2 linked regions of the Plantactinospora sp. BC1 genome follow. The protein of the gene in region 2 interacts with the protein of the main gene of each other region in a pairwise test. Links are inferred from orthologs where the notes say so. Each region holds a gene or a part of one and is shown on either strand. Other genes may lie near its edges.

Region 1 (4,806 bases), 2.1 Mb from region 2 along the record:
CCGGGTGGTCTGGGCCAGCGGCTCCTCGCCGATGGCGACCAGGGCGTCCTGCGTCGACTGGCCGGCCCGCTTCGCCTCGATGAACCGGTCGTACTCGTCCGGCGAGACGACCCGCAGCTCGAAGTTCATCATCGAGTGGTACGTGCCGCACAGCTCGGCGCAGCGCCCGACGTACGCGCCCTCGGTGTCGAGGCTGCTCACCTCGAAGACGTTGCGGACGTTACCGGGGAAGACGTCCCGCTTGAAGAGCAGCTCCGGCACCCAGAACGAGTGGATGACGTCCCTGCTGGTCTCCTCGAACCGGATGCTGCGGCCGGTCGGCAGCACCAGGATCGGGATCACCTCGCTGGTGCCCAGCGTCGAGGCGACCGTGTTGGCCTCCTCACCCGGCTCGTCCCGGTAGTTGAACTGCCAGTTCCACTTGAAGGCGACCACCTCGACGGTCACGTCGGGGTTGCTGGTGACCTTGTTCACCCCGGTCTGCACGATCGCCGTGTAGTAGAAGAGCACGGCGACGACCAGGATCGGCGCGATGGTGTAGAGGAACTCCATCGGCATGTTGAACCGGGTCTGCACCGGCAGCGCCTCGCCCCGCTTGCGGTAGCGGATGATGCACCAGAAGATCAGGCCCCACACGAAGACGCCGACCGCCAGGGCGGCGATGGAGGAGCCGATCCAGAGGTCGTACATCCGGTGGGACTCGGGGCTGATGCCGCCCTGCGGCCACCCGAACCCGTCGAACGTCCGGCCGACGTCACAGCCGGTCAGCAGGGCGAGCAGCGCGGCGCCACCGGCTCCGAGCGCGGCCAACCGGCCCACCGACGGGCGCGTGCCGCGCCCTCGGGCGTCCCGGGGACTGCTCTGCCGTACGGCCGACGGCCGTACCTCCGAACCCCTTGCGACCACCTGGTCCTGCCTCCCTAGCGCGCCGCGGCGTCGGAGTTGTCGACACCGGCGGCAAAGGCGTCACCGACGGTCGCAGATTACTCGACCTGCGTCGGCTGGACGGCCTTGGGGTCCGCGTCCCCACTCTGCCGGGGGATCTTGCCCGATCCGGCGCCGGGTTACGGTTTGCTGGTGAGCGAGCCTCCGGTCTACTTCGACGCGGCCTCCGCGGCACCGTTACACCCGGTAGCCCGGCAGGCGCTGCTCGCCGCCCTGGCGGACGGCTGGGCCGATCCGGCCCGGCTCTACGCGCCGGCCCGCCGGGCCCGCCAACTCCTCGACGCGGCGCGGGCGGCCACCGCCGAGGTCCTCGGGGTACGCCCCGACGAACTCTCCTTCACCCCCAGCGGTACGGCCGCGGCGCACGCCGCCGTGCTGGGCGGGCTGGCCGGGCGGCGCCGGGCGGGCGGCACGCTGGTGCACTCGGCGATCGAGCACTCCGCGGTGCTGCACGCGGCGCAACGGCACGTGGCGGCCGGCGGCGACGCCACCCCGGTACCGGTGGACCGGTCCGGGCGGCTCGACCTCGACGCCTGGTCGTCGGCGGTGGCCGGCCCCGGGGTGGCCCTCGGCACGTTGATCAGCGCCAGCCACGAGGTGGGTACGGTCCAGCCGGTCGCCGAAGCCGCGCGGGCCTGCGCGGCCGTCGGGGTGCCGCTGCACGTCGACGCCGCCCAGTCGGTGGGCCGGGTGCCGGTGCCGGAGGGCTGGTCGATGCTGTCGGCCAGCGCGCACAAGTGGGGCGGGCCGCCCGGCGTCGGGCTGCTGGTGGTCCGCAAGGGCACCCGCTGGGAGTCGCCGTACCCGGCGGACGAGCGGGAGGCCGGCCGTACCCCCGGGGTGGGAAACCTGCCCGCGATCGTGGCGGCGGCGGCCGCGCTGCGCGCGGTGCACGCGGAGGCCGCGGCGGAGGCCGCCCGGCTCGGACCGCTGGTCGACCGGATCCGGGCCACCGTGGCGGCGACGGTGCCGGACGTGGAGGTGGTCGGCGACCCGGTGCAGCGGCTGCCGCACCTGGTCACCTTCTCCTGCCTCTACGTCGACGGCGAGGCGCTGCTGCACGCCCTGGACCGGCGCGGCTTCGCGGTCTCGTCCGGCTCCTCCTGCACCTCGTCCACGCTGCGCCCGTCGCACGTGCTGGAGGCGATGGGGGTGCTCTCGCACGGCAACGTCCGGATCTCGCTGCACCGGGAGAGCACCGAGGCGGAGGTGGAGCGCTTCCTCGCCGAGCTGCCGGGGATCGTGGCCGGGCTGCGCGCCGAGGCCGGGGTGCTCGGACTCTGACCCCGGCCCCGGCGGGCCGGTTGGCTCGACCCCGCCCGGCGTCGGACAATCGCCGGAGGGCCGACGACGATCGGAAGGACGTACGCGAGTGCCGGGAGGTCAGCGGTGAACGCTCCGGACGAGGTCGTCGACTGTCTCGGCCAGCGCTGCCCGCTGCCGGTGATCGCGGCGGCCCGGCGCCTGCCCCAACTGCCGGTCGGCGGCGTGCTCCGGGTACTCGCCGACGACCCGGCCGCGGCGATCGACATCCCGGCCTGGTGCCGGATGCGCGGACAGGAGCTGGTCGGTACCTCGACCGTCGACGGCTCCCCCGCGTACGACATCCGCCGCGCCCACTGACCGCCGACCGCGCTCCGGCTCAGCCCAGGTGCTGCCGGACCTCCTCGGCGGCCTGGTCGCCGTACGACTCGGCGAGGCGCTTGACGAAGAGGTCGCCCCGGACCTCGTACTCCTGGGTGCCGACGGTCTCCAGCACCAGCGTGGCGAGGAGCGAGCCGATCTGGGCCGACCGCTCCAGGCCCAGTCCCCAGGAGAGTCCGGCGAAGAATCCGGCCCGGAAGCCGTCGCCCACCCCGGTCGGGTCGGCGATGTGCAGCTCGCGGGCGATCGGCACGTGGATCCGCTCGATGTCCCGGCCGACGATCTCGACACCGTCCTTGCCCAGCGTGGTGACCCGGATCTTGACCCGCTCCAGCAGCTGGTCGTCGGTGAGCCCGGCCTTGCTCTGGAGCAGCGACTTCTCGTAGTCGTTGGTCAGCAGGTAGTCGGCGCCGTCGATCAGGCCGAGTACGGCGGAGCCGTCCATCCGGGCGAGCTGCTGCGACGGGTCGGCGGCGAAGGCGTACCCCCGCTGGCGGCACTCCTCGGAGTGCCGCAGCATCGCGTCCGGGTCGTTGGCGCTGACCAGCACCAGGTCGAGCCCGCCGACCCGGTCGGCGACCGGGGCCAGCTCGATGTTGCGGGCCTCGCTCATCGCACCGGCGTAGAAGGAGGCGATCTGGCACATCTCGGTGTCGGTGGTGCAGACGAACCGGGCCGTGTGGGCCACCTCGCTGATGTGCACCGAGGCGCAGTCGACGCCGTGCCGCTCCAACCAGGACCGGTAGTCGTCGAAGTCGGCGCCGACCGCGCCGAGCAGCACCGGCCGCAGGCCGAGCTGCGCCATCCCGAAGGCGATGTTGGCGGCGACGCCGCCCCGGCGGAGCACCAGCTCGTCGACGAGGAACGAGAGTGAGACCTTGTGCAGCTGGTCGGCGATGAACTGATCGGCGAACCGGCCCGGGAAGTGCATCAGGTGGTCGGTGGCGATCGAGCCGGTGACGGCGATCTTCATGTCGGCCCTCGGAGTTGGAGACGGGATTACGGCCGGGTCAGCCTACCGGTCCGTCGTCGGCCACGTCCCCGATCGATCGGGTACCGGCCAACCCGAGGTCACCTGCGGCTCACCGCCCGGCAAGGTCCGCCGCCCGGCAAGGTCCGCCGCCCCGGGCGCCCGCGGCGCGCCCGCGGCCGCCGTGGACCGCCGCCAGCCGGCCCGGGTACGCGAGGACGCGCCCTGGAACGCCGAACGGGCCGCTCCCGACGCGGCGGCGTGACGGACTCTCCGGGTAACGTCACGCCCCCGCGCGGGGCGACCCGCTCAGGTAACCAGTATGGAGCAGTAGATCGGGATGTACCGGGTAAACCGGGACAAAGCACCGATCAGTGGAACGAATCACCGCACGCGCACGAGTTCTGCGCGTTCGGGTTGTCGATGGTGAAGCCCTGGGCGTCGATCCGGTCGGCGAAGTCGATGGTGGCGCCGGTCAGGTACGGCGCGCTCATCCGGTCGACGACGACCTCGACCCCGCCGAAGTCACTGACCACGTCACCGTCGAGCGAACGCTCGTCGAAGAAGAGCTGGTAACGCAGGCCGGAGCAGCCACCCGGCTGCACCGCGACCCGCAGCCGCAGGTCGTCGCGGCCCTCCTGCTCGATCAGGGCCTTCACCTTCTGCGCCGCGACGTCGGTCAGGACGATGGTACTCGGAGCGGTTTCCGCGCTCGACTCGGTCTGCGCTGGCGTTGTCACGATGAAAGTCTCCCCTGCGCCGGTGCGATGTTTATCCGTACTGGCCAACGCTAGCCGGCTGGCCGGTGATTCCCAATGTGGGTACAAAATCGATTCTAGGCCGGTGCGACGCAGGTCACCCAGGCTCGGGGGGAACCCGCCCCGGCGTGCCGGATCGTCCGGTTCGCCGACCGGGGCGACCCGGTGCCGCGCGGGCACCGGAATGTGACGAACGCCCCAGACCCGGCACCGGGGCACGGCACACCCATACCCACCCCGCCGGTCCGGCCTGAGGTCGGCGGCCGGCCGGTCACCGGCTCCACTGCCCGGCCAGCCGGGCCGCCAGCGCCCGCAGGCCCTCGGCCGGCCGGCTCATCGCCCGCTCGACCCCGCCGTGCGGCTCCCCGCCGAAGTGGTCCACCAGGCTGTGCGTCTCGGTCACCCCGGCCGCCGCCGACTCGCGCCGCCCGGCGCTGACCCGGCCGGCCAGCACCACACAGGGCACCCCCCGGTCCCGGGCCGCCCCGG
Region 2 (4,895 bases):
TATGCTACTTGCGGGTAACATTAGCCGTAAGTAACGCCACACCTTCTCCCGCGCCGGCCCGTCGGTCTTCGGTTGACCGATCGTTAAGGAACGCGGGAGGCTGCTCCCGAGCAACCCGGCGGGATCGCCACGATCAGCGGGGATCGGCATTCACAGGAGGGTCGTCGAAGCGCGATGAACATCGTCGTACTCGTCAAGCAGGTGCCCGACTCGGGCGCGGACCGCAACCTGCGCAGTGACGACAACACCGTCGACCGGGGGTCGGCAAACAACGTCATCAACGAGATGGACGAGTACGCCATCGAGGAGGCGTTGCGGATCAAGGAGGCGCAGGGCGGCGAGGTGACCGTGCTGACCATGGGTCCGGAGAAGGCCGCCGAGTCGATCCGCAAGGCGCTGTCGATGGGACCGGACAAGGCCGTGCACGTCCTCGACGACGCCCTGCACGGCTCCTGCGCGGTGGCCACCTCCAAGGTGCTCGCCGCCGCCCTCGGCCAGCTCGGCGCCGACCTGGTGCTCTGCGGCGCCGAGTCCACCGACGGCCGGGTGCAGGTCATGCCGCACATGCTCGCCGAGCGGCTCGGCATCGCCGCGCTGACCGGCGCCCGCAAGCTGACCGTGGAGGGCGGCAACCTCACGGTGGAGCGGCAGACCGAGGAGGGCTACGAGGTGGTCGCCGCCGCGACCCCGGCCGTGGTCTCGGTCTGGGACACCATCAACGAGCCGCGCTACCCCTCCTTCAAGGGCATCATGGCGGCGAAGAAGAAGCCGGTGCAGACGCTCTCCCTGGCCGACCTGGGCATCGCCGCCGACGAGGTCGGCTTCGCCGGCGCCACCAGTACGGTGCTCGACCACAGCCGCCGCCCCGAGCGGTCCGGCGGCGAGCGGATCACCGACGACGGCACCGGCGGCACGAAGCTGGTCGAGTTCCTCGCCACCGAGAAGTTCGTCTGAGCGCGACCGGGAATCAGGAGGAGAAGTCATGACCGAGGTTCTCGTCGTCGTCGAGGCGACCCGCGAGTTCGGCGTCAAGAAGGTCACGCTCGAACTGCTCACCCTCGCCCGCGAGCTGGGTACGCCGGCAGCGGTGGTGCTCGGCGGTCCCGGCGCCGCCGCCGCGCTCGGCGACAGGCTGGGCGAGTACGGCGCGGAGAAGATCTACGCGGCCGAGCACGAGGAGATCGACGGCCACCTGGTGGCGCCGAAGGCGACCGTACTGGCCGAGCTGGTCCGTCGGGTGCAGCCGGCCGCCGTGCTGCTCGCCTCCAGCCAGGAGGGGAAGGAGATCGCCGCCCGGCTGGCGGTCAAGCTGGACAACGGCATCCTCACCGACGTGGTCGGACTCGCCGCCGACGGCACCGCCACCCAGGTCGCCTTCGCCGGCTCGACCATCGTCACCTCGAAGGTGACCCGCGGCCTGCCGCTGGTGACCCTGCGGCCGAACTCGGTCACCCCGAGCCCGGCCGCCGCCACCCCCACCGTCGAGCAGCTCGACGTCACGCTCGGCGAGACCGACAAGCTCGCCCGGGTGGTCGAGCGGGTCGCCGAGCAGAAGGGCAGCCGGCCGGAGCTGACCGAGGCGTCGGTGGTGGTCTCCGGCGGTCGCGGCGTCGGCAACGCCGACAACTTCAAGCTGGTCGAGGAGCTGGCCGACCTGCTCGGCGGCGCGGTGGGCGCCTCCCGGGCCGCCGTCGACTCCGGCTTCTATCCGCACCAGTTCCAGGTGGGGCAGACCGGCAAGACCGTCTCGCCGCAGCTCTACGTGGCGCTCGGCATCTCCGGTGCGATCCAGCACCGGGCCGGCATGCAGACCTCGAAGACGATCGTCGCGGTGAACAAGGACGCCGAGGCGCCGATCTTCGAGCTGGCCGACTTCGGCGTGGTCGGCGACCTGTTCAAGGTCGTACCGCAGGCGGCCGAAGAGATCCGCAAGCGACGATAGCCGGAAGTACGCCCTCGGCGGGTCACCAACCCGCCGACGGCGGTGTGACGTGCGATACCCGGCCGGGCGCCCCCAGGGCACCCGGCCGGGTTTCGTCGCTGGCCAGGGGTGTGATCCGCGCTCGGGGCGGTGCAGCCGGGCCGGTGACGCACGGCCGGGCGGCCGGGTGGGCGGTCCGGACCCTGGCACTAGGCTGGACGTTGATGACTTACCTTGATCACGCGGCCACCACTCCGATGCTCGAAGAGGCGTTGGAGGCGTACGTCGCGACCGCTCGCGAGGTCGGCAACCCGTCGTCACTGCACGCCGCCGGCCGGGTGGCCCGACGCCGGGTGGAGGAGTCCCGCGAGCGGGTCGCCGCCGCCCTGGGCGCCCGACCCTCCGAGGTGGTCTTCACCGGTGGCGGGACCGAGAGCGACAACCTCGCGGTCAAGGGCATCTTCTGGGCACGCCGGGCCGCCGACCCGGGGCGGATCCGGGTGGTGGCCAGCGCGGTGGAGCACCACGCGGTGCTGGACTCGGTCGAGTGGCTGGCCGCCCGCGAGGGTGCGGCGGCGAACTGGCTGCCGGTCGACCAGACCGGTCGACTCGACCCCGACCGGCTGGCGGCGGAACTCGACGCGCACGCCGACGAGGTCGCCCTGGTCACCGCCATGTGGGCGAACAACGAGGTGGGCAGCGTCCAGCCGATCGCCGCGCTCGCCGAGGTGGCCGCCGCGTACGGCATCCCGTTCCACACCGACGCGGTGCAGGCGGTCGGCCAGGTACCGGTCGACTTCGCCGCCAGCGGGGTGGCCGCGCTGACCGTCACCGGGCACAAGCTCGGCGGACCGGTCGGGGTGGGCGCGCTGCTGCTCGGCCGGGACGTCGGCTGCACACCGGTGCTGCACGGCGGCGGACAGGAGCGGGACGTCCGCTCCGGCACCCTGGACGCGGCCGGGATCGTCGCCTTCGCGGTCGCGGTCGAGGCGGCGGTCAAGGCCCAGCAGGAGTACGCGACGCGGGTCGCCGCGCTCCGCGACGACCTGGTGGCCCGGGTCCGGCAGGCGGTGCCGGAGGCGCTCTACAACGGCGACCCGATCGAGCGGCTGCCCGGAAACGCGCACTTCTCCTTCCCCGGCTGCGAGGGGGACGCCCTGCTCATGCTCCTGGACGCGCAGGGGATCGCCTGCTCGACCGGGTCGGCCTGCTCGGCGGGGGTGGCGCAGCCCTCGCACGTGCTGCTGGCGATGGGTGCCGACGACGACCGGGCCCGGTCGTCGCTGCGGTTCTCGCTCGGGCACACCTCGACCGCCGCCGACGTCGACGCGCTGGTCGCCGCGCTGCCCGGAGTGGTCGAGCGGGCCCGCCGGGCCGGCGCGGTCAAGTCGGCCCGGAGCTGACACCCTCCAGGTGTCAGGAAGGGCCCCGCACCGCGAAAAGGCGATATGAAGGGGCCCTTCCGCACCGGCTAGGCTCGTCAGGTGGAGGGGATGGACCGGTGAGGGTACTGGCAGCGATGTCCGGCGGGGTCGACTCGGCGGTCGCCGCCGCGCGGGCGGTGGAGGCCGGACACGACGTCACCGGGGTGCACCTGGCGCTGGCGCGCAATCCGCAGACCTACCGGACCGGTGCCCGGGGCTGCTGCACCCTGGAGGACTCCCGGGACGCCCGGCGGGCGGCGGACGTGCTCGGCATCCCGTTCTACGTGTGGGACCTGGCCGACCGGTTCCACGAAGACGTGGTGGAGACCTTCGTCGCGGAGTACGCGGCGGGGCGTACCCCGAACCCGTGCCTGCGGTGCAACGAGAAGATCAAGTTCGCCGCCGTACTGGACCGGGCGGTGGCGCTCGGCTTCGACGCCGTGGTCACCGGTCACCACGCCCGGCTCGGCCCGGACGGGCTGCTCCGGCGCAGCGTCGACCTCGGCAAGGACCAGTCGTACGTGCTGGCGGTGCTGACCCGGGAGCAGCTCGACCGGTCGATCTTCCCGCTCGGCGACTCAACCAAGGCACAGGTACGCGCCGAGGCGGCCGACCGGGGCCTGGCGGTCGCCGACAAGCCCGACTCGCACGACATCTGCTTCATCGCCGACGGCGACACCCGGGGGTTCCTCGCCGACCGGCTGGGCGAGGCGCCCGGCGAGATTGTCGACGCCCGCACCGGTGCGGTGGTCGGCGCGCACAGCGGCGCGTACGCCTACACGGTGGGGCAGCGCAAGGGGTTGGCGCTCGGCGTGCCGGCCCCGGACGGGAAGCCCCGGTACGTGCTCTCGATCACCCCGAAGACCAACACCGTGACGGTGGGGCCGGCCGAGGCGCTGGAGGTCCGCACGGTGAGCGGCGAGCGGCCGGTCTGGACCGGTGGACCGGTGCCGACCGACGCCTTCGACTGCGAGGTGCAGTTGCGGGCACACGGCCAGGTGGTGCCGGCCACCGTCCGGCTCGACGGGGCGGCGCTGCGCGCCGAGCTGCGCGAGCCGGTCCGTGGGGTGGCGGCCGGGCAGGCGATCGTGGTCTACCGGCCCGATCCGGGCGGCGACGTCGTGCTCGGCTCGGCCACCATCAGCGCCGCCGCCTGAGAACGTCGCTCCGGTGCCGCATGCCGGGCAGTGCCGGAATGGACCGTCGGTGCCGGGTGGCCGGGCAGTGCCGGATGGACCGCCGGTGCCGGGTGGACTGCCGGTGCCGGGATAACCTGCCGACGTGACCGATCAACAGCAGCTGCCCGACCAACCGGCGGACTCGACGGCGGCGACCGGGCCGGCGTGGCCCTGGCCGGCCGGGGCGGCCTCCGGCATCGGCTCGATGCCCGGCACCGACATCGCCGAGGCCCAGCGGATCGTGCTCGGCGAGCTTCCCGTGCCGCACCTGCCCGAACTCCCCGCCAGGGGACCCGGTGCCGACCTGGTCGGCCGGAGCGCCGGGCTGCTGGTGGACCTGCCGGTCGAGCTCTACGCCGCCCGGTGGCGGAT

Evidence for each region.
Region 1: the proteins of C6361_RS25730 (region 2) and C6361_RS35025 interact in binary tests that used the Escherichia coli proteins (3 or more experiments, as listed by UniProt). The link is inferred for Plantactinospora sp. BC1 from one-to-one orthologs.

What each region holds. Positions count from the first base shown.
Region 1 is NZ_CP028158.1:7,976,000-7,980,805, forward strand. Bases 1,046-3,951 are described here. They hold C6361_RS35025 (sulfurtransferase TusA family protein), read left to right. Parts: upstream 1,046-2,334; coding sequence 2,335-2,568; downstream 2,569-3,951. Other genes in these bases: C6361_RS35020 (cysteine desulfurase family protein), read left to right, coding at 1,078-2,229; C6361_RS35030 (carbohydrate kinase family protein), read right to left, coding at 2,588-3,562; erpA (iron-sulfur cluster insertion protein ErpA), read right to left, coding at 3,931-3,951. Outside these bases: coxB (cytochrome c oxidase subunit II), read right to left, coding at 1-906; more of erpA, read right to left, coding at 3,952-4,299; C6361_RS35045 (glycerate kinase), read right to left, coding at 4,589-4,806. UniProt on the Escherichia coli protein: Sulfur carrier protein involved in sulfur trafficking in the cell. Part of a sulfur-relay system required for 2-thiolation during synthesis of 2-thiouridine of the modified wobble base 5-methylaminomethyl-2-thiouridine (mnm(5)s(2)U) in tRNA.
Region 2 is NZ_CP028158.1:5,883,616-5,888,510, reverse strand. Bases 1,240-4,234 are described here. They hold C6361_RS25730 (cysteine desulfurase family protein), read left to right. Parts: upstream 1,240-2,145; coding sequence 2,146-3,324; downstream 3,325-4,234. Other genes in these bases: mnmA (tRNA 2-thiouridine(34) synthase MnmA), read left to right, coding at 3,423-4,234; C6361_RS25735 (electron transfer flavoprotein subunit alpha/FixB family protein), read left to right, coding at 1,240-1,942. Also shown: C6361_RS25740 (electron transfer flavoprotein subunit beta/FixA family protein), read left to right, coding at 175-954; more of C6361_RS25735, read left to right, coding at 983-1,239; more of mnmA, read left to right, coding at 4,235-4,502; C6361_RS25720 (methionine synthase), read left to right, coding at 4,729-4,895. UniProt on the Escherichia coli protein: Master enzyme that delivers sulfur to a number of partners involved in Fe-S cluster assembly, tRNA modification or cofactor biosynthesis. Catalyzes the removal of elemental sulfur from cysteine to produce alanine.